Regions from separate parts of the Streptomyces sp. NPDC004065 genome, predicted to be linked through region 3. Evidence: riboswitches for the same ligand, from Rfam matches in the RefSeq annotation. Region 3 holds a riboswitch; each other region holds the start of a gene.
The links. A riboswitch is a leader RNA that binds a small molecule or an ion and turns the genes downstream of it on or off. The one in region 3 is predicted to bind cyclic di-AMP.

Region 1 (5,084 bases), on a different contig from region 3:
CGCGCGTGCCGGCCCGCGCGGTGGGGCCCGGGCCCGCCACGCAGTACCGCCTCGCTGCCTGGGCGGATCCCGGCCCGCTACACGGCTCGCTGCTCGGGCGGATCCGGGCCCGCTACACGGCTCGCTGCTCGGGTGGATCCCGGCCCGCTACGCGCCTCGCTGCTCGGGCGGATCCGGGCCCGCCACGCAGTACCGCCTCGCTGCCCGGGCGGATCCCGGCCCGCTACGCGCCTCGCTGCTCGGGTGGATCCGGACCCGTCACGCGGCTCGCTGCCCGGGTGGATCCCGGGCCGTCACGGGGTCCTTCGCGGTCCTTCGCCCCGTGGATCCGGGCCCCCGGTGCCAAGGGCCGCGCGGCCGATCCGCCGTCGGCGCGCGAACCCCCGCCCCGGGTGATCCCTTTCTCGCTCTCGGCGTACGACCTCGCGGAACTTCGCCCCCTGTCCGCGCGCTTGCATACAGTGGCAGGACGGCAGGAAAACGGCGGTTTCCCGACCGCCACCGCGATCGAAGGGACGTACATGCCCATGGGTCACACGGCCACAGCCGAGGCAGGCTCCGGCGGCCTCACAGCGACCGAGCACCGCCTGGCCAACGGCCTGCGCGTGGTGCTCTCCGAGGACCATCTGACCCCGGTCGCGGCGGTGTGCCTCTGGTACGACGTCGGCTCCCGTCACGAGGTCCGGGGGCGCACCGGTCTGGCTCACCTCTTCGAGCACCTGATGTTCCAGGGCTCCGCCCAGGTCAAGGGCAACGGCCACTTCGAGCTGGTGCAGGGCGCGGGCGGCTCGCTCAACGGCACCACCAGCTTCGAGCGCACCAACTACTTCGAGACCATGCCCGCCCACCAGCTCGAGCTCGCCCTCTGGCTGGAGGCCGACCGCATGGGCTCGCTGCTGGCCGCCCTGGACGAGGAGTCCATGGAGAACCAGCGGGACGTCGTCAAGAACGAGCGCCGCCAGCGCTACGACAACGTTCCCTACGGCACCGCCTTCGAGAAGCTGACCGCGCTCGCCTACCCCGAGGGCCACCCCTACCACCACACGCCCATCGGCTCGATGGCCGACCTGGACGCGGCCACCCTGGAGGACGCGCGCGCGTTCTTCCGCACCTACTACGCGCCCAACAACGCGGTCCTCTCGGTCGTCGGCGACATCGACCCGGAGCAGACGCTGGCGTGGATCGAGAAGTACTTCGGCTCCATCCCGTCCCACGACGGCAAGCCGGAGCCCCGCGACGGCTCGCTGCCCGAGGTCATCGGCGAGCAGCTGCGCGAGGTCGTCGAGGAGGAGGTCCCGGCCCGCGCGCTGATGGCCGCCTACCGGCTGCCGCAGGACGGCACGCGCGCGTGCGACGCCGCCGACCTGGCGCTGACCGTCCTCGGCGGCGGCGAGTCCTCCCGCCTGTACAACCGCCTGGTGCGCCGCGACCGCACCGCCGTCGCCGCCGGGTTCGGCCTGCTGCGGCTGGCCGGGGCGCCCTCCCTGGGCTGGCTGGACGTGAAGACCTCCGGCGACGTGGAGGTCCCGGTCGTCGAGGCCGCCATCGACGAGGAGCTGGCCCGGTTCGCCGAGCACGGGCCGACGGCCGAGGAGATGGAGCGCGCCCAGGCCCAGCTGGAGCGCGAGTGGCTGGACCGGCTCGGCACCGTCGCGGGCCGCGCCGACGAACTGTGCCGCTACGCCGTCCTGTTCGGCGATCCGCAGCTCGCCCTCACCGCCGTCCAGCGCGTCCTCGAGGTGACGCCCGAGGAGGTCCAGGAGGTCGCCAAGGCCCGTCTGCGCCCCGACAACCGCGCGGTGCTCGTCTACGAGCCGACCGCCGCCGCCGACGACGACGCACAGGAACAGGCACCGGACGCGGACGCCGCGGCCACCGACGACACCGAGGAGGCGGCGAAGTGACCGAGCTCGCCACGATGGACTTCCACCCCCAGCCCCGGGCGGGCGAGGCCAGGCCGTGGGCGTTCCCGGCGCCGGAGCGCGGCACGCTCGACAACGGCCTGACGGTGCTGCGCTGCCACCGCCCGGGCCAGCAGGTCGTCGCGGTCGAGGTGCTGCTCGACGCGCCTCTGGACGCCGAGCCGGCCGGCCTGGACGGCGTCGCCACGATCATGGCGCGCGCCTTCTCCGAGGGCACCGACAAGCACTCCGCGGAGGAGTACGCCGCCGAGCTGGAGCGCGCCGGCGCCACCCTCGACTCGCACGCCGACCACCCCGGCGTACGGCTCAGCCTGGAGGTGCCCGCCTCCCGCCTGGCCAAGGGGCTCGGCCTGCTCGCCGACGCGCTGCGGGCACCGGCCTTCGCCGACAGCGAGGTGGAGCGCCTGGTGCGCAACCGGCTCGACGAGATCCCGCACGAGCTGGCCAACCCCTCCCGCCGGGCCGCCAAGGAGCTGTCCAAGGAGCTGTTCCCGGCCACCTCGCGCATGTCGCGGCCCCGCCAGGGCACCGAGGAGACCGTCGCCGGCATCGACGCGGCGGCCGTCCGCGCCTTCTACGACCGGCACGTGCGCCCCGCCACGGCCACCGTCGTGGTCGTCGGCGACCTCGCCGGCATCGACCTCGACGAGCTGCTCGGCCGGACCCTGGGCGCCTGGAACGGCTCTCCGGCCAAGCCGCGGCCCGTGCCGCCGGTGACCGCCGACGACACCGGCCGCGTGGTGATCGTGGACCGTCCCGGCGCGGTCCAGACCCAGCTGCTCATCGGCCGCATCGGCCCCGACCGGCACGACCGGGTGTGGCCCGCCCAGGTGCTCGGCACCTACTGCCTGGGCGGCACCCTCACCTCCCGCCTGGACCGCGTGCTGCGCGAGGAGAAGGGCTACACCTACGGCGTGCGGGCGTTCGGCCAGGTGCTGCTCTCGCCCCCGGACGGCTCGGGCGCGGCGATGCTCGCGATCAGCGGCTCCGTCGACACCCCGAACACCGGCCCGGCCCTGGACGACCTGTTCGCGGTGCTGCGCAAGCTCGCCGCCGAGGGCCTCACGGACACCGAGCGGGACGTCGCCGTGCAGAACCTCGTCGGCGTGGCGCCGCTGAAGTACGAGACGGCGGCGGCCGTGGCCGGCACGCTCGCCGACCAGGTCGAGCAGCACCTGCCGGACGACTACCAGGCGACGCTGTACCAGCAGCTCGCCGCCACCGGCACGGTGGAGGCCACCGCCGCCGTGGTGGCCGCCTTCCCGGTGGACCGCCTGGTGACGGTGCTGGTCGGTGACGCGGCGAAGATCAAGGAGCCCGTCGAGGCCCTCGGCATCGGCCAAGTCACCGTCGTCGCGGCGGAGTAGCGACCGCCCGGCGGCCGCCCGCCACGGCACCAGCGGCGGACGCCCGCCACGGCACCAGCGGCGGACGCCCGTCACAGCACAGCGGCGGGCGGTCCCGCCACCGCCCGCGCCCTGGCGGACGACCGTCACACACGCGCGGCGGACGGCCCGCCACGGCACGCGCGGCGGACGCTCCGTCACCGCAAACGTCGCGGCGGACGACCGTCACACACGCGCGGCGGACGGCCCGCCACGGCACGCGCGGCGGACGCTCCGTCACCGCAAACGTCGCGGCGGACGACCCGTCAGGCACGCGTGGCGGCCGGCGCGGAGCACGCGCGCGTGGGGCCCTGGTGACCGATGCGTCACCAGGGCCCCGTCATGTCCGAATTGAGGGAGAGGCTGCCCGTCTGCCCTGTGGTCTGCGCTACAAAACCTCGGTTCCGTTTGGGAATTGAACGCGACCCCCCTTAGCGTCGGTCCGGCTGTTCGTCGGGCAGTGCGCCGCACCCGCGGCACCGGACAGCCATCGCCGAGTCCCCGTACGGCGCGAGCCAGGGGAGCCGGGGACCCATCCAGTCCCTGGGGTGAATCGGACGCCCACGCGGCCAGCGAGGGGGTCCGTAGGAGACCTTCCTGCTCCGAACCCGTCAGCTAACCCGGTAGGCGACAGGGAAGGAAAGGACCAGCCACCACATGGCGTTCACGCGCGCCACCGGGAAGCACCGCCGTCCCACCCGGGTGCACCGCACCACCGCCCGCGCGGCGGGCGTCGCGGCCCTCACCACCACCGGCGTCATCGGCACCCTCGCCGCCGCCCCGGCCTTCGCGGCCGAGGCCCCCGCGGCCGAGGCGCCCGCCCCCGAGGACACCGGTCTCACCCCCGTCGTCACCCTCGGCGACACCGTCGCCGCGCGGATCGACGCCCAGGCCCTGGCCCAGGAGCAGGCCGCCCAGCAGAAGCTGGCCGAGGAGGCCGCGCGCAAGAAGGCCGCGGCGCAGGCCAAGAAGGAGCGCGAGGCCAAGGAGCGCGCCGCCCGCGAGGCCGAGCGCAAGCGCCTCAACACGTTCGTGGCGCCGATCGCCGGCTCGTACGTCTCCACCGGCTACCGCACCGGCGGCTCCCTGTGGTCCTCCGGCTCGCACACCGGCATCGACTTCCACGCCGCGACCGGCACCTCCGTCCACGCGGTCGGCTACGGCACCGTCGTCGAGACGGGCTGGGGCGGGGCGTACGGCAACCAGATCGTCATCAAGATGAACGACGGCACCTACACCCAGTACGGCCACCTGTCGTCCATCGGTGTGTCCGTGGGGCAGAAGGTCACCCCGGGGCAGCAGATCGCCCTCTCCGGTGCCACCGGCAACGTCACCGGCCCGCACCTGCACTTCGAGGCCCGCACGAGCCCGGAGTACGGCTCCGACATCGACCCCCTGGGCTATCTGCGCGCGCACGGCGTGAACGTCTGAGGGTCCGAGACGCAGCCGCACGCAAGCAGGACGACGGCCCCGGCTCATCGAGCCGGGGCCGTCGCCGTTTTGTTCGGCCGCTGTCCAAAAAATATCCATGGATTCCGGCCCGCCGTCGGAAATTCCCCGCCGCTGCAATAGAGTCGGTCGAACGGACGCCAATCGACGGCGTTTCGCGGGGATTAAGGCGGAGGTCGGTCATGCGTATTCCGGCGCACTCGGTGTGCACGGCGATCCGGGACGACATCGTGGCCGGCGTCCACGAGCGCGGCAGCCGGCTCACCGAGGAAGTCCTCGCCCGCCGCTACGGCGTCTCCCGCGTCCCCGTGCGCGAGGCGCTGCGCAC
Region 2 (5,084 bases), on a different contig from region 3:
CCCCCCGTGGGCGGTCCGGCGGCTAGGGTCGGCCCCATGCACGACCAGCCCCCCGCCGGCCCGGACGCCCCGCCCGCCCTGTTCACCTGGGAGTTCGCGAGCAACCCCTATCCCGCGTACGCCTGGCTGCGCGAGCACGCCCCCGTGCACCGCACCCGGCTGCCCAGCGGGGTCGAGGCATGGCTGGTCACCCGGTACGCCGACGCCCGGCAGGCGCTGGCCGACCAGCGGCTGAGCAAGAACCCCGCGCACCACGACGAGCCCGCGCACGCCCGGGGCAGGACCGGCATCCCCGGCGAGCGCAAGGCGGAGCTGATGACGCATCTGCTCAACATCGACCCGCCGGACCACACCCGTCTGCGCCGGCTGGTCAGCAAGGCGTTCACCCCCCGCCGCGTCGCCGAGTTCGCGCCGCGCGTGCAGGAGCTGGCCGACGACCTCATCGGCCGGTTCGCGCGGCGCGGCACCGCCGACCTCATCCACGAGTTCGCCTTCCCGCTGCCCATCTACGCCATCTGCGACATGCTCGGCGTGCCCCGCGAGGACCAGGACGACTTCCGGGACTGGGCGGGCATGATGATCCGCCACGGCAAGGGCCCGCGCGGCGGCGTCGCCCGCTCGGTGAAGAAGATGCGCGGCTACCTCGCCGAACTGCTCCACAACAAGCGCGAGGCCCTGTCCGCCGAGCCCGCCCCCGGCGAGGACCTCCTCTCCGGCCTGATCCGCGCCTCCGACCACGGCGAGCACCTCACCGAGAACGAGGCCGCGGCGATGGCCTTCATCCTGCTGTTCGCGGGGTTCGAGACCACCGTCAACCTCATCGGCAACGGCACCTACGCCCTGCTCACCCACCCCGCGCAGCGCGAACTCCTGCAGCGGTCCCTGGCCGCGGGCGAGCGGGACCTGCTGGCAAGCGGCGTGGAGGAACTCCTGCGCTACGACGGACCCGTGGAGCTGGCCACCTGGCGGTTCGCCACCCGGCCGCTCACCATCGGCGGACAGGACATCGCACCCGGCGACCCGGTCCTGGTCGTCCTCGCCGCCGCCGACCGGGACCCGGCACGGTTCACCGGCCCCGACACCCTCGACCTGGCCCGGCGCGACAACCAGCACCTGGGCTACGGCCACGGCATCCACTACTGCCTCGGCGCCCCGCTGGCCCGGCTGGAGGGGCAGACCGCCCTCGCCACCCTCCTCACCCGGCTGCCGGACCTCCGGCTCGACGCCGACCCGGCCGAGCTGCGCTGGCGCGGCGGGCTCATCATGCGGGGACTGCGCACCCTGCCCGTCCGTTTCACCCCGGAAAGCCCCCGGACGCGTACACCCTGAGCCCTCGGCGCGCACACCCTGAGCCCCGATGCCCACACCCTGAGCCACCGGGCGCCTGCACCCCCCGCCGCGCGAACGGAAGCTGACACACGTTCAACTATGTGATCTTCACGTGATCTGTGCGGCATTAACTTGTGACAAGTGATCGTCAGCCGCTATCTTCACGCATCAGCGCGGCCCGGCGCACCGTCGGCCGCGCCGGTCACCGCTGTCCCACGAAAGGTCTCCGCATGCTCTCCGGGAACGGTCGTCACCGTCGCCCCCGTCAGGCTCCGGCCCTCCTCGTCGCCGCCGGGGTGACCGGATCCGCCATCGCCATCCCGCTGCTGGGGGCGAGCGGCGCGAGCGCGGCCGACGGCACCACCTGGGACAAGGTGGCGGAGTGCGAGACCGGGGGCTCGTGGAGCGCCGACAACGGCAACGGCTACTACGGCGGCCTGCAGCTGACGCTGGAGGACTGGGAGGCGTACGGCGGCCTGGACTTCGCGCCGAGCCCCGACCAGGCCAGCCGGTCCCAGCAGATAGCCGTGGCCGAGAAGATACTCGCCGACCGCGGCCCCGGCGCCTGGCCGACCTGCGGTCTGCTCGCCGGGCTCGGCAAGGACTCCGGCACGGCCGACGTCGACACCGGCGTGGGCGACAACCCCTCCACCTCGCCCGGTTCGAGCGACAAGTCCCAAGGCTCCGGATCGTCCAAGGGGTCCGGTTCGTCCAACTCGTCCACGGTCAAGGACCCCGGCCTGTCCGACTCCTCGTCCGATGACACCGGTTCATCCGGATCCTCCGCGAACTCCACCGGTTCACCCGATTCCTCCGGTTCGCCGGACGGCTCCTCCGCCAAGCCCTCCCCGACGGCCTCCTCGCCCGCCGGCCAGGACGGCTCCGCCGCTGCCGGCGCGCCCGCCCAGGGTGACCGGGCCGGCGGTGCCACCACCTCTCCCTCGGTGAGCCCCGGAACCGACAAGCCGGACAACTCCGAACAGATCGTGGGTTCTTCCGCCCTGGTGGACACCGGGGCGCTCGGCGCCGGCCGGCACCGCGGCGGCAGCGCCGAGGAGGATCCGGAGGAGAGCCTCACGGCGGCCTCCTCCGGCCGTCACGCCTCGCGGGACGGCGACGGCGCGCACACGCTCTCCGAGGACTACTACACCGTCCGCTCCGGCGACTCCCTCGCGTCCATCGCCGACTCCCTTGCGGTGGAGGGCGGATGGCGCGCGCTCTACGAGGCCAACGAGTCGGCCATAGGATCCGACCCGAACCACATCTCCGCCGGTCAGACCCTGGATGTCCCGGTCCAAAACACCCGGAACTAGGCCGAGTTCACGTCACACTTCGCACCGAATGTCCCTTTCGGTGAAAGTGTGGGATGAGTCTCAGAAGCCGTGATCGTCTTTGAAATCCGGGCGATCACATGTCTACGGTCGTGACCGTTCGCCACCGCGAGCCCCGGCTGCCGCAACGCCGAATCCTGCCAGCGGCCGCACGGGAACAGTCGTCGCGTCACGCGCCGCAGGCAGGAGCGGGGGACCCAAGGTAAGTGCCGCGCCGGGCAGTTCGCCGGAGCGGCTGGGGGTGAAGCCGTGCCTCGCACGAGAGGCACGGCCGGGCAACTCAACCGGCCCGAACCCGACAGCTCACCTCGCAGGCGTCGGTGAGGGGATCCATCCATGCTGTTTTCCGGCAAGGGCAAGCACCGCCGTCCGTCCAAGGCCACCCGCGCCGTCGCGCTCGCCGGTGTCACCGGCGCCGCCGTCGCCGCTCCGCTGATGGCCGCCGGCAACGCCTCCGCCGCCACCGCCTCCGAGTGGGACACGGTCGCCCAGTGCGAGTCCGGCGGCAACTGGTCCATCAACACCGGCAACGGCTTCTACGGCGGCCTGCAGTTCACCAACTCCACCTGGGCCGCGTACGGCGGCACCGCCTACGCCCCGCGCGCCGACCTCGCCTCCAAGTCGCAGCAGATAGCCGTCGCCGAGAAGGTGCTGGCGGGCCAGGGCAAGGGCGCCTGGCCGGTCTGCGGCAAGGGCCTGTCCGGCGCCGCCTACACCGGCGGCTCCGCCGCCCCGTCCTCGGGCCAGAGCAAGAGCACCGCCAAGAGCGGCACGGCCACCCGCTCCACCGAGCAGCGGGCGGGCCGCTCCGCCACGCGTCCGGCCCCGAAGAAGACCGTCACCACCCCGACCGGCAAGAAGGTCGCGAAGGGCGACGGCGAGTACAAGGTCGTCTCCGGCGACACCCTCAGCACCATCGCCGCCGAGCACCACGTCAAGGGCGGCTGGGCGAAGCTCTTCGAGCTGAACAAGGACATCGTCCAGGACGCCGACCTCATCTACCCGGGCCAGCAGCTGCACCTGAAGTGACGGCCCGCCGGTAGCCCGGCACCACAGGCCCCCACGGCGGCGGCACCCACCGCGGGGTCCCGCGGGCCCGTCCCCCGTCCCCACGGGCTCCCCGCCCCGGTGCGTTCTCCCCCGTACGCACCGGGGCGGGGCTTTTCCTTTCCTTCTCCTCGTGCTCCTCGCGGCTTCTTCCGGCCGGTTTCCCTCTCTTGTTTGTTCCGGACGGGAACAATGGGTACCGTCACCCTGTCCACGGGACGGTCGGTCGGCCGGCCGACGGCCCGGGACGGTTAGGCTCTAGTCGCAAGGCACTCCAGCCGTGCACCTCAAGCGTCACATCCAAGAAGGAGATGCTCGTGCCGTCCATCGACGTCGTCGTAGCCCGGGAAATCCTGGACTCCCGAGGCAACCCCACGGTCGAGGTCGAGGTCGGCCTCGACGACGGCAGCACGGGTCGTGCCGCCGTCCCGTCCGGCGCCTCCACGGGCGCCTTCGAGGCCATCGAGCTCCGCGACGGTGACCCGAACCGCTACCAGGGCAAGGGCGTCGAGAAGGCCGTCCTCGCCGTCATCGAGCAGATCGGCCCGGAGCTGGTCGGCTACGACGCCACCGAGCAGCGCCTGATCGACCAGGCCATGTTCGACCTGGACGCCACCGACAACAAGGGCTCCCTCGGCGCCAACGCCATCCTCGGCGTCTCGCTCGCCGTCGCCCACGCCGCCTCCGAGGCCAGCGACCTGCCCCTGTTCCGCTACCTGGGCGGCCCGAACGCGCACCTGCTGCCGGTGCCGATGATGAACATCCTGAACGGCGGCTCGCACGCCGACTCCAACGTGGACATCCAGGAGTTCATGATCGCCCCGATCGGCGCGGAGTCCTTCTCCGAGGCGCTGCGCTGGGGGGCCGAGGTCTACCACACCCTGAAGAAGGTCCTGAAGAGCAAGGGCCTGGCCACCGGCCTCGGCGACGAGGGCGGCTTCGCCCCCAACCTCGGCTCCAACCGCGAGGCCCTCGACCTCATCCTCGAGGCCATCAAGGAGGCCGGCTACGCCCCCGGCCAGCAGATCGCCCTCGCGCTCGACGTCGCCGCCTCCGAGTTCTACAAGGACGGCAAGTACCTCTTCGAGGGCAAGGAGCGCTCCGCCGCCGAGATGACGGAGTACTACGAGGAGCTCGTCGCGGCCTACCCGCTCGTCTCCATCGAGGACCCGCTGTTCGAGGACGACTGGGCCGGCTGGAAGGTCATCACCGACAAGCTCGGCGACAAGGTCCAGCTCGTCGGCGACGACCTGTTCGTCACCAACCCCGAGCGCCTCGCCCGCGGCATCGAGGAGGGCACCGCCAACGCCCTGCTGGTGAAGGTCAACCAGATCGGCTCGCTCACCGAGACCCTGGACGCCGTCGAGCTGGCCCAGC
Region 3 (5,084 bases):
GTCGCTCCACAGGTAGACGGGCCCACTGCCGACGGCGGTCAGCTCCGCCCCGGCGAGCGCCGAGATCGCGAGCGCTCCGCCCGCCACCCACTGGTCCCCCGGCCCCTCGACCACCTGCCGCCGATCGAAGCAGGAGAGCGCGAGGACGTAGAGCGCCAGCCCGAGCCAGAACAGCACCAGTGCCGCGTGCACCAGCCAGGTCGCGGACACCGCCGTGGCCAGGGTGACGCCGAGGACGGCCGGCCCCTCCGTGGCCACGCAGCACAGGAACACCGAGCCGGGCATGGGCCGCCGGCAGCCGCGCAGGACCGGCACCAGCAGCACCGGCCACAGCGCGGCGGCCAGTGCCAGCAGCGCCGCCGCGAGGGTCTGCGCCCCCAGCACCGAGAACCGGGTGCCCAGCACGGCCGTGGCCGCGACCGCGGTGAGCGCGCCCGGCGTCCCCGCCTCCGCCGCCCAGCGCGACCGGTCGCGCAGCAGACGTACGGCGAAGTCGCAGGCCATCGCCAGCCAGCCGGCGCACGCCAGCGCGAGGAACACCACCGACAGCCAGGCGGCGCCCGTCAGGTGCAGCCCCAGCGACAGGATGCCGGTCGCCATCACGGCGGCTCCGGCGGCGGGCGGGCGCCGCGCCTGCCAGGCGCGGAGGCGGGAGGCGGCGGGCATGGCCCCGATGCTAGGGAGCCTTCCCCGTCAGGCGGGGCGCACCACGCTGTGCACGGCCGGCCCGCCCTCCTGGTGGACGGGGTCCTCGCGGACGCAGGCACCGGGCCCGGGGGCGTGGATCACCATGCCGTCGCCGGCGCAGATGCCGACGTGGCCGCCGTCCTCGTGGAAGAAGACCAGGTCGCCCGGGAGCGCCTCGGACAGCGGCACGGCCGTCCCCGCCTCGCGCTGGGCCCGCGCGGTACGCGGGAGGGGCACGCCCGCGGCCTTCCAGGCGGCGGCCGTCAGACCGGAGCAGTCGTAGGAGCCGGGGCCGGCGGCACCCCAGACGCAGGGCTTGCCGATCTGCGCCCGGGCGAAGGCGAGCGCGCTCTCGGCCCTGGCCGCGTATCGGGAGGAGGGCGACGAGGGGGCGGGCGAGGACGACGAGGGGGCGGGCGAGGACGGGGAGAGCGACGACGGGGAGGGGTGGGCGTAGGGCTGTGTGGGCGGCAGCGGGGCGGACGGCGGTGCGGAGGGCGGCTGCGGTGCCGACCGCGGGGCCGACCGCGGGGCCGGCTCGGGCGCAGGGGGCCGGGTGAGGTGGTCGTGCGCCGGGGGCGGGCTCAACGGGTCGTGCGCCGGCGGCTGGGGAAGAGGGGCGTGCGCCGGGGCATGGGCGAGCGGACCGGGGGCGGCGGGCCGGGGGGCCGGGGACTCGGCCTGGACGGTCCGCTGCTGGAGGGCGAGCGTCCGGAGCAGTGCGCGCGCGTCGGCCAGCTTCCTCTGGACGGCCGCCTTGGCCGCGCGGATGTCGTGCGGGGGCTGGGCGGGGGCGGTGACAGCGGCGGGTGCGGTGGGGGCCGTGACCCCCGTGTGCGGGGTGGCGGCAGCCTGCGAGGGCTGCGAGGGCTGCGAGGGCCGCGTGGTCGGTGGGGCCGGGGTGACCGGTGCGGTCCGGGCCGCCGTCGCCGGTGACTCGGGGAGCGTCGCGGGTGCCGCGTGCTCCTCCGGGGCCGTTGCCGCCGAGGGCCGGCGCCCGGCCGGGCCGGTGGTCAGGTTCGTGCGGCGTGCCGTCAGCCGGCTCAGGACCTGGGCCTGGTCGAAGTAGCCCTGCGGGGTGTTCGCGAGCAGCGCGGCGGCGTCCTCCGGCGCGTCGGCCGCGGGCCGGCCCTGCGCGGCGGTGAACGCGCTGAGCATCTCGCGGGCCCGGGTGAGCACGTCCGTGCGCTTGGGGGCGTCGTCGAAGAGACCGGACATCAGCCCTCGCTGCCTGCCGGTCCGTGCTCCGGCCGGCGCCCGACGGCTCCGGTCCGCGTCGGCCCGATCCGCCCCGTCGGCGTTCTCCGCCTTCTCGCTCCGGCCGGCGTTCTCCGTCTTCGCGCTCCGGCCGGCCTTCTCGGTCGTCCGGCCCGTCCGCTGGGTCCTGCCGGTGTCGCCGGACCCGTACTCCGCCCGGCGGTAGAGGTCGTCGATCTTCTTCTCGACCTCCTCGACGCTCGGCCGGGCGCCGTGGCCGCCGTGGCCGCCGGGGTCGGCGGCCTCGGCGGACTGGGGGAAGAGGGCCACAGAGGTGAGGGCGGCCGTGGCCAGGGCGGGCGTGCCGAGGCCCGCTACGCGCGTAACAGCGGGGGCGGCGGGGCCCGTCTTGCGGTGCGACGCCAAGGGAGGCGACTCCTTCCATCGTCCGCCTGCCGGGTTAGCTGTCAGGTTCGGGCTGCTGGAAGGGTTGCCCTACGGTCCTCGCCGCGCGGGCGGCGTGCGGACCGATTCACCTCGGGGTCGGTGGGTCCCCGGCTCCGGGCCCGCACGGCGGTGCGGCAACCGGATTCGGCGGAGGCCGCGCGGCCCGGCGACGTTCACCGGTGGGGGTCGAGCGGCCCGACCGCACCGTAGCCAACTCGTGTGCCTTGTGTGAAGGTTGATGTGCGATATGCCCGATACGTTTTCGTGATCTGGTGTTCCGCGGCGTGCTGCCGTGACGGGGCGGCTGCGCGCTGTGAGCGGAACCGGCCGGGTTTCCGGGGCGGCCACGGGATGTCGGTGGGGCGCCCTAGACTCGTAGAGCGATGAGCAGCCTCTTTGACGACAGCTTCCTGGCGGACCTCCAGGCCCCCCGCGGCCACGAGGAGGAGCCCCCGCCGCCACCCGAGGACGATCATGCGCCGGAGCCGGTTCCGGACGATCTGTTCGGGGGGAAGTTCGACGTGCCCCCGGACCGGGACGCGTACTACCGCGACGGCGCCCACCGTCCGGTGGCGGACCCGGCCGCGCTTCTCGAGGGGCTGAACGACAACCAGCGCGCCGCCGTCGTGCACTCCGGCTCCCCGCTGCTCATCGTGGCCGGCGCCGGCTCCGGCAAGACCCGGGTGCTCACGCACCGTATCGCCCACCTGCTGGCCGAGCGGGGCGTGCACCCCGGCCAGATCCTGGCGATCACCTTCACGAACAAGGCCGCGGGCGAGATGAAGGAGCGCGTCGAGCAGCTCGTCGGCCCGCGTGCGAACGCCATGTGGGTGATGACCTTCCACAGCGCGTGCGTGCGCATCCTGCGCCGGGAGTCGAAGCGGCTCGGCTTCACCTCCTCCTTCTCGATCTACGACGCCGCCGACTCCAAGCGCCTGATGGCCCTGGTCTGCCGCGACCTGGACCTCGACCCCAAGCGCTACCCGCCGAAGTCCTTCAGCGCGAAGATCTCCAACCTGAAGAACGAGCTGATCGACGAGGAGGACTTCGCGGCCCAGGCCACCGACGGGTTCGAGAAGACCCTCGCCCAGGCCTACGCCCTCTACCAGTCGCGGCTGCGCGAGGCCAACGCCCTGGACTTCGACGACCTGATCATGACGACGGTCAACCTGCTGCGCGCCTTCCCGGACGTCGCCGGGCACTACCGCCGCCGCTTCCGGCACGTGCTGGTCGACGAGTACCAGGACACCAACCACGCGCAGTACGCCCTGGTGCGGGAGCTCGTGGGCACCGCCGAGCGGCCCGTGGACGTGCCGCCGGGCGAGGACGACCCGGGTCCGGCCGAGCTGTGCGTGGTCGGTGACGCCGACCAGTCGATCTACGCCTTCCGCGGCGCGACGATCCGCAACATCCTCCAGTTCGAGGAGGACTACCCGGACGCGACGACGATCCTGCTGGAGCAGAACTACCGCTCCACGCAGACGATCCTGTCCGCCGCCAACGCGGTCATCGAGCGCAACGAGTCGCGCCGCCCGAAGAACCTGTGGACCAACGCCGGCGCCGGCGCCCGCATCACCGGGTACGTCGCCGACACCGAGCACGACGAGGCGCAGTTCGTCGCCGACGAGATAGACCGCCTCACGGACGCGGGCGAGGCGAAGGCCGGGGACGTCGCGGTCTTCTACCGCACCAACGCCCAGTCCCGTGTCTTCGAAGAGGTCTTCATCCGCGTCGGCCTGCCCTACAAGGTCGTCGGCGGGGTCCGCTTCTACGAGCGCAAGGAGGTCCGGGACGTCCTCGCCTACCTGCGGGTGCTGGCCAACCCGGAGGACTCCGTCCCGCTGCGCCGCATCCTCAACGTGCCCAAGCGGGGCATCGGCGAGCGCGCCGAGGCCATGATCGACGCCCTCGCCCAGCGGGAGAGGATCAGCTTCCCGCAGGCGCTGCGCCGCGTCGACGAGGCGTACGGCATGGCCGCGCGGTCGACGAACGCCGTCAAGCGGTTCAACACGCTGATGGAGGACCTGCGGACGATCGTGGAGTCCGGCGCCGGACCGGCCACCGTCCTCGAGGCGGTCCTCGAACGCACCGGCTACCTGGCCGAGCTGCAGGCCTCCACCGACCCGCAGGACGAGACCCGCATCGAGAACCTCCAGGAACTCGCCGCCGTCGCCCTGGAGTTCGAGCAGGAGCGGGGCGAGGGCGAGCAGGGGACGCTCGCCGACTTCCTCGAGCAGGTCGCCCTGGTCGCCGACTCCGACCAGATCCCCGACGAGGAGGACGGCGACGGCGTCATCACGCTGATGACCCTGCACACCGCCAAGGGACTGGAGTTCCCGGTGGTGTTCCTCACCGGCATGGAGGACGGCGTCTTCCCGCACATGCGCTCCCTGGGCCAGACCAAGGAGCTGGAGGAGGAGCGGCGCCTGGCCTACGTCGGCATCACGCGCGCCCGGGAGCGGCTGTACCTGACCCGCTCGGCGATGCGCAGCGCCTGGGGCCAGCCCTCCTACAACCCGCCCTCCCGCTTCCTGGAGGAGATTCCTCCGGTGCACGTGGACTGGAAGCGGACCGGCGGTTCGGCCCCGGCGTCCTCCGGTCCGGCGGCCGGGGTGGCGGCCTCGCTGTCCTCGTCCCGCTCGCGGTCGGCCGCGTCCGGCGCCTCCGGCTTCGCCACCCGCCGCACCGCGGAGAAGCCGGTGGTGTCCCTGGCGGTCGGCGACCGCGTCACGCACGACCAGTTCGGCCTCGGC
Region 4 (5,084 bases), 210 kb from region 3:
TCGAGAGCGAGTCCGGGGTGGACGTCGTGCGCGCCATGCATCTGGACCTGACCGGGCGCCCCGTTCCGGAGGGGGAGCAGCGGGCCGGGCGCCGGTTCGTCGTGGAGAACATCGACCTGCCCGCGCTCCTCGCCTACCGCCGCAGCGGCTATACGACTCCGCACGCGCCGGCCAGGGCGAGCGGGACCGAGCTGGCCTGGCTGGCGGGTGACGACCCGCTGCCGTTCCTCACCATGCTCGCGCGCTTCGTGCGGCCGGGCGCGAAGCACCTGTACCAGCTGTGGCGGACCAACCGCCGCGGCAGCACCGCCGGTTAGGGCGCCGGCCGCCCCGCCCGGACCGGCGCCGCACCGGTTCCGGCGGCGGCCGTCCCGTCGTCCGGCCGGCCCACGAAGTGACGCATCCGCACGTCGTACGTCCTGGGGAGGGACTTCGTGAACCATCCGGTAACAGTCATCGGTGCCGGGCCGTTCGGCCTGTCCACCGCGGCCCATCTGCGAGCGCGCGGCATTCCCGTCCGCGTCTTCGGCGAGCCCATGGTCAGCTGGCGCGACCACATGCCCGCCGGGATGGTGCTGAAGTCGACCCCGGCCGCCTCCACCATCGACTGCCCGCAGCCCGGCCACACCCTGGCCGACTACTGCGACGCGGCCGGCATCCGCAGGCTCGTGACCGACGAGGACCTCATCCCGGTCGAGACCTTCATCGCCTACGGCGAGTGGTTCCAGGACAGGCTGGTGCCCGGGCTGGAACAGGTGCGGGTGGTGTCCGCCGACCGGCGGCCGGGCGGGGGCTTCGAGCTGAAGCTGGACTCCGGTGAGCAGTTCGCCGCACGGGCGGTGGTCGTGGCCACGGGCCTGTCGGGCCTCGCCCACCTGCCGGCCGAGCTGGCCGCGGCGGCGCCGGACGGCCCGGCGCCCACCGGACCCGTCTCGCACAGTTCCCAGCACCACGACCTCTCCGTGTTCGCCGGCAAGGAGCTCATCGTCGTGGGCGCCGGGCAGTCGGCGCTGGAGACGGCGGTGCTCGCGGCGGAGGCCGGCGCGCGGGTGCGGGTGGTGTCGCGGGGGCGCGGCAAGGTGGCCTTCGGCGCCCCGCCCTGGCGGCAGCCCCGGCTGCGCCCCGAGTCGCCCTTCGGCCGGGCCTGGTCGCTGTGGGCGCTGAGCTACTACCCCCACCCCTACCGCCATCTGCCCGCCCGCACCCGGCACTACCTGGTCCGCCGGGTGCTCGGCCCGCTGGGCGCCTGGTGGCTGCGCGACCGCTTCGAGGGCACGGTCGCGGTCCAGGAGGTGAGCCGGGTCGTCCGCGCCGAGGCCGGGGCCGGAGGCGGCGGTGCGGCGCTGACCGTGCGGACCCTGGGGGGCCGCACCCAGGAACTGACCGCGGACCATGTCATCGCGGCGACCGGCTACCGGGTCGACATCGCCGCGATGGGGTTCCTCGGCCACGAGCTGCGCACCGAGCTGGCCGTCAGCCGGGGCGCCCCGGAACTCGGCGCCGGCTACGTCTCCTCGGTGCCCGGCCTGTACTTCACTGGCCTGCCCGCCGCGGCCTCCTACGGTCCGGTCATGCGCTTCGTGTGCGGCACGGAGTTCGCCTCCCCGAGGCTGGCCCGGCACCTGGCGGCGGCACACGGCTGAAGTTCCCGCGGCGGGGCGGCGGGTGGCCGGCCCGCGCGCCCCGGCGGACCGGCCGGGCGGTTCGGCGGACCGGTGGACCGGCGGGCTGGGCGGACCGGCCCGGCTGGGCGGGCGGTTCTGGAGGGCAGGCCCGGCTGGGCGGGCGGTTCTGGAGGGCGGGGTGCGAACCCTGCGGCGGGAGGCGGTGGGGAGGAACGGGGTGCGAACCCCGCGGCGGGCGGCGGTTGGGGGCGGTGGGGTGCGGACCCCGGGCGGTGGGAACGCGAACGTCCGGTTCCCGACGGGCCGGTGCGGGCGGGTCCGTATTCTCTGATCATGGCCGCTCCCCTCGCATATGCCCTCATCGCCACTGACCTGGACGGAACGCTGCTGCGCGCCGACGACACGGTGTCCGAACGGTCCCTCGCCGCGCTCGCGCGGGCGGCCGCGGCCGGTGCCCGGCACCTGGTGGTCACCGGCCGTCCGGCGCCGCGCGTACGGGAACTGCTCGGCGCCCTGGGCGCCACGGGGCTCGCGGTGTGCGGCCAGGGCGCGCAGCTCTACGACGCCGGCGCCGACCGCATGCTGTGGTCGGTCACGCTGGACCGGGAGCAGGCCGAGACCGCGCTCGGCAAGATCGAGGCCGAGGTGGGGGAGGTGTACGCCGCCGTGGACCAGGACGGGCTCGACGGGCTCACGCTCATCGAGCCGGGGTACCGCATGCCGCACCCGACGCTGCCCGCCGTGCGGGTCGAGCGGCGCGACGACCTGTGGCGCGCACCGATCAGCAAGGTGCTGCTGCGCCATCCCGTGCTGTCCGACGACGAGTTGGCGGCCGCCGCCCGCGGTGTGGTCGGGTCCCTGGTGTCGGTCACCATGTCGGGCCCGGGGACCGTCGAACTCCAGCCATGCGGGATCACCAAGGCGACCGGGCTGGCGCTCGCGGCCGCGCGTCTGGGGCTGGGCCGCGAGAGCGCCCTGGCGTTCGGGGACATGCCCAATGACATCCCCATGTTCCAGTGGGCCGCGCGGGGCGTCGCGATGGCCAACGCGCACCCCGAACTGAAGGCGGTGGCCGACGAGGTCACGACGTCGAACGAGGACGACGGCATCGCCGTCGTCCTCGAACGACTGTTCGCCTAGGGCCGCTTGTCAGGGCGCGGCCCCGGGCGGGGCCGGTCAGTAGGCGCCGAAGACGTTGTCGATCGAGCCGTACCGGGCGGCGGCGTAGTTGCAGGCGGCGGTGATGTTCGCGACCGGGTCGTAGATGTCCCACGAGGTGCCGGACACGTGGTACGCCTTGAAGGTCGGGTCGATGACCTGGAGCAGACCCTTGGAGGGAATGCCCTTGGCGGCGTTGGAGTCCCAGAGGTTGATGGCCCGCGGGTTGCCCGAGGACTCGCGCATCACGTTGCGGTGGATGCCGTTGTAGGTGCCCGGGATGCCCTTCTTCGCCATGAGCGCGAGGGAGGCCCGGATCCAGCCGTCGAGGTTGTTGGGGTAGCCGACGGTGGCGGCCGTCTTGGTCGCGGCCGGGGTGGCCGCGGCGGCGCTGGTCGCGCCGACGAGCGGCATGGCGAGAACGGCGGCACCCGTGCCGGCGACGGCGAGGGTGCGGATGAGACGAGCGGGACGGGTACGGCACAGGCCGAGTGCAGACATGGTCTTCCTCTCCGCCGCCTGCGAGGTGAGCTGTCGGGTTCGGGCGGGGAGGTGCCCGGCCGCGTCCCTGGGGACGCGACTTCACCCCGAGCCTTTCCGGACGGCGCACGGCACGGGTGTGCACCGGCCGGTCCAGCGGCTTACCTGGGTCCCCCGCTCCTGCCGTGAACGGTTCATTCGATGGGTTGTCGGGCGGCGGCAGGATTCGGCGTCCACCCGACGGCCCGGAACGTATGCGAGAGCACATGTCCGGAACAAGTGGCTGACGCACAGCTCGTCCCTATTGACCTTGATCAACCGTGTATGAGGCGCTTGATCCTTTGCGTTTGCCAAGGGTCAACTGGCTTGCGCGCAAAGGGTTGCGGAGGTGAGGGGATGAGGGTGGCGCCAGGGAGTGGGCGTGACCCAACTCACGGTTTGGCGTGCGGGAGAGCATTTACCGCCAACGGGAATTCGAGTGCTAATAGGGGTGAATCGGACTCCCGTATGTCCGGGAAAGGGAAACGGGGCCGGCGTGCGTGACAGTCGTCACGTCGCGCGGCCCGGTGGAGTGTTCGTACGTGTGTAGGTGTGGGTGTGTGTGCGAAGAGGGAGGGGAGGGAGAGGGAAGGGGAAGGATGGCCGGGGAGCGATAAGTCGATAAATATCTACTCATATAGGTTGATCAAAAACATATCGGCCGTGTTTCGATACCGCCTGGCCTGTATCGGTGGGCGCTGGTGGTGATCGAAAGGTGACCGGATACGCTGACTCGAGTGATGGCAGCGACCTATCGACAAACCGTGTAGCCGCAGCAGACACCAGCAGACAGGAGACCCCTCGTGACCGTCGTCGGGCCGTTCGGGCTGAGCGTGCGGGACCAGGCTCTCGAAGCCGATGTCCAGGCCGGGTTGGCGGCTGTCGAGGAAGGGCTGCTCGAAGCCACCAAGAGCGAGGTCCCCTTCATCACGGAGGCCGCGCAGCACCTCGTGAGGGCAGGCGGGAAACGGTTCCGGCCGCTGCTCGTGATGCTCGCGGCCCAGTTCGGCGACCCCTACGCGCCGGGGGTCGTGCCGTCGGCCGTGGTCGTGGAGCTGACCCACCTGGCGACGCTGTACCACGACGACGTGATGGACGAGGCCGCGGTGCGGCGCGGCGTGGCCAGCGCCAACACCCGCTGGGGCAACTCGGTGGCCGTCCTGACCGGCGACTTCCTCTTCGCCCGGGCCTCGCAGATCCTCGCCGACCTCGGGCCGGAGGCCGTCCGGGTGCAGGCCGTGGCGTTCGAACGGCTGGTCACCGGGCAGATCCTGGAGACCGCCGGGCCGCAGGACGGCCGGGACCCCATCGACCACTACCTGGACGTGCTCAGCGGCAAGACGGGCTCGCTGGTGGCCGTGTCGTGCCGTTTCGGCGCCATGATGTCCGGCGCCGACGAGACGGTCGTCGACGTGCTGACCCAGTACGGCGAGCGGCTGGGCGTCGCCTTCCAGCTCGCGGACGACGTGCTGGACATCGCCTCCGACTCGCACGAGTCCGGCAAGACACCGGGCACCGACCTGCGCGAGGGCATCGCCACCCTCCCGGTGCTGCGGCTGCGCGAACGCGCGGCGCGGCTCGGGCTGGCCGAGGACGTCGCCCTGTGCGAACTGCTGGGCTCCGACCTGAGCGACGACGCGCGGCACGCCGAGGCCCTGGCCGCCCTGCGCGCCCACCCCGCGCTGGAGCAGGCCCGGCGGGACACCGTGCGCTACGCGGAGGAGGCGCGCGCCGCGCTCGCCCCGCTGCGCGAGTGCGAGGCCAAGGTGGCACTGGTCCAGC

Region 1: another riboswitch for cyclic di-AMP. It lies ahead of ACI2LW_RS15570 (M23 family metallopeptidase); the one in region 3 lies ahead of ACI2LW_RS02310 (NlpC/P60 family protein).
Region 2: another riboswitch for cyclic di-AMP. It lies ahead of ACI2LW_RS21550 (transglycosylase family protein); the one in region 3 lies ahead of ACI2LW_RS02310 (NlpC/P60 family protein).
Region 4: another riboswitch for cyclic di-AMP. It lies ahead of ACI2LW_RS03270 (transglycosylase SLT domain-containing protein); the one in region 3 lies ahead of ACI2LW_RS02310 (NlpC/P60 family protein).

The regions. Positions count from the first base shown of each region.
Region 1 is NZ_JBJDQT010000012.1:114,702-119,785, forward strand. It holds gene ACI2LW_RS15560 (M16 family metallopeptidase) at 522-1,904, shown strand; gene ACI2LW_RS15565 (M16 family metallopeptidase) at 1,901-3,289, shown strand; cyclic di-AMP (ydaO/yuaA leader) riboswitch at 3,789-3,952, shown strand; gene ACI2LW_RS15570 (M23 family metallopeptidase) at 3,965-4,738, shown strand; gene ACI2LW_RS15575 (GntR family transcriptional regulator) at 4,939-5,084, shown strand, end outside.
Region 2 is NZ_JBJDQT010000020.1:120,018-125,101, forward strand. It holds gene ACI2LW_RS21540 (cytochrome P450) at 37-1,329, shown strand; gene ACI2LW_RS21545 (transglycosylase family protein) at 1,560-2,642, shown strand; cyclic di-AMP (ydaO/yuaA leader) riboswitch at 2,825-2,992, shown strand; gene ACI2LW_RS21550 (transglycosylase family protein) at 2,997-3,689, shown strand; gene eno (phosphopyruvate hydratase) at 4,019-5,084, shown strand, end outside.
Region 3 is NZ_JBJDQT010000001.1:516,752-521,835, reverse strand. It holds gene ACI2LW_RS02315 (tellurite resistance/C4-dicarboxylate transporter family protein) at 1-666, opposite strand, end outside; gene ACI2LW_RS02310 (NlpC/P60 family protein) at 694-2,310, opposite strand; cyclic di-AMP (ydaO/yuaA leader) riboswitch at 2,318-2,491, opposite strand; gene pcrA (DNA helicase PcrA) at 2,715-5,084, shown strand, end outside.
Region 4 is NZ_JBJDQT010000001.1:723,427-728,510, reverse strand. It holds gene ACI2LW_RS03285 (ATP-grasp domain-containing protein) at 1-317, shown strand, start outside; gene ACI2LW_RS03280 (FAD-dependent oxidoreductase) at 435-1,643, shown strand; gene ACI2LW_RS03275 (Cof-type HAD-IIB family hydrolase) at 1,959-2,765, shown strand; gene ACI2LW_RS03270 (transglycosylase SLT domain-containing protein) at 2,802-3,284, opposite strand; cyclic di-AMP (ydaO/yuaA leader) riboswitch at 3,287-3,468, opposite strand; gene ACI2LW_RS03265 (polyprenyl synthetase family protein) at 4,106-5,084, shown strand, end outside.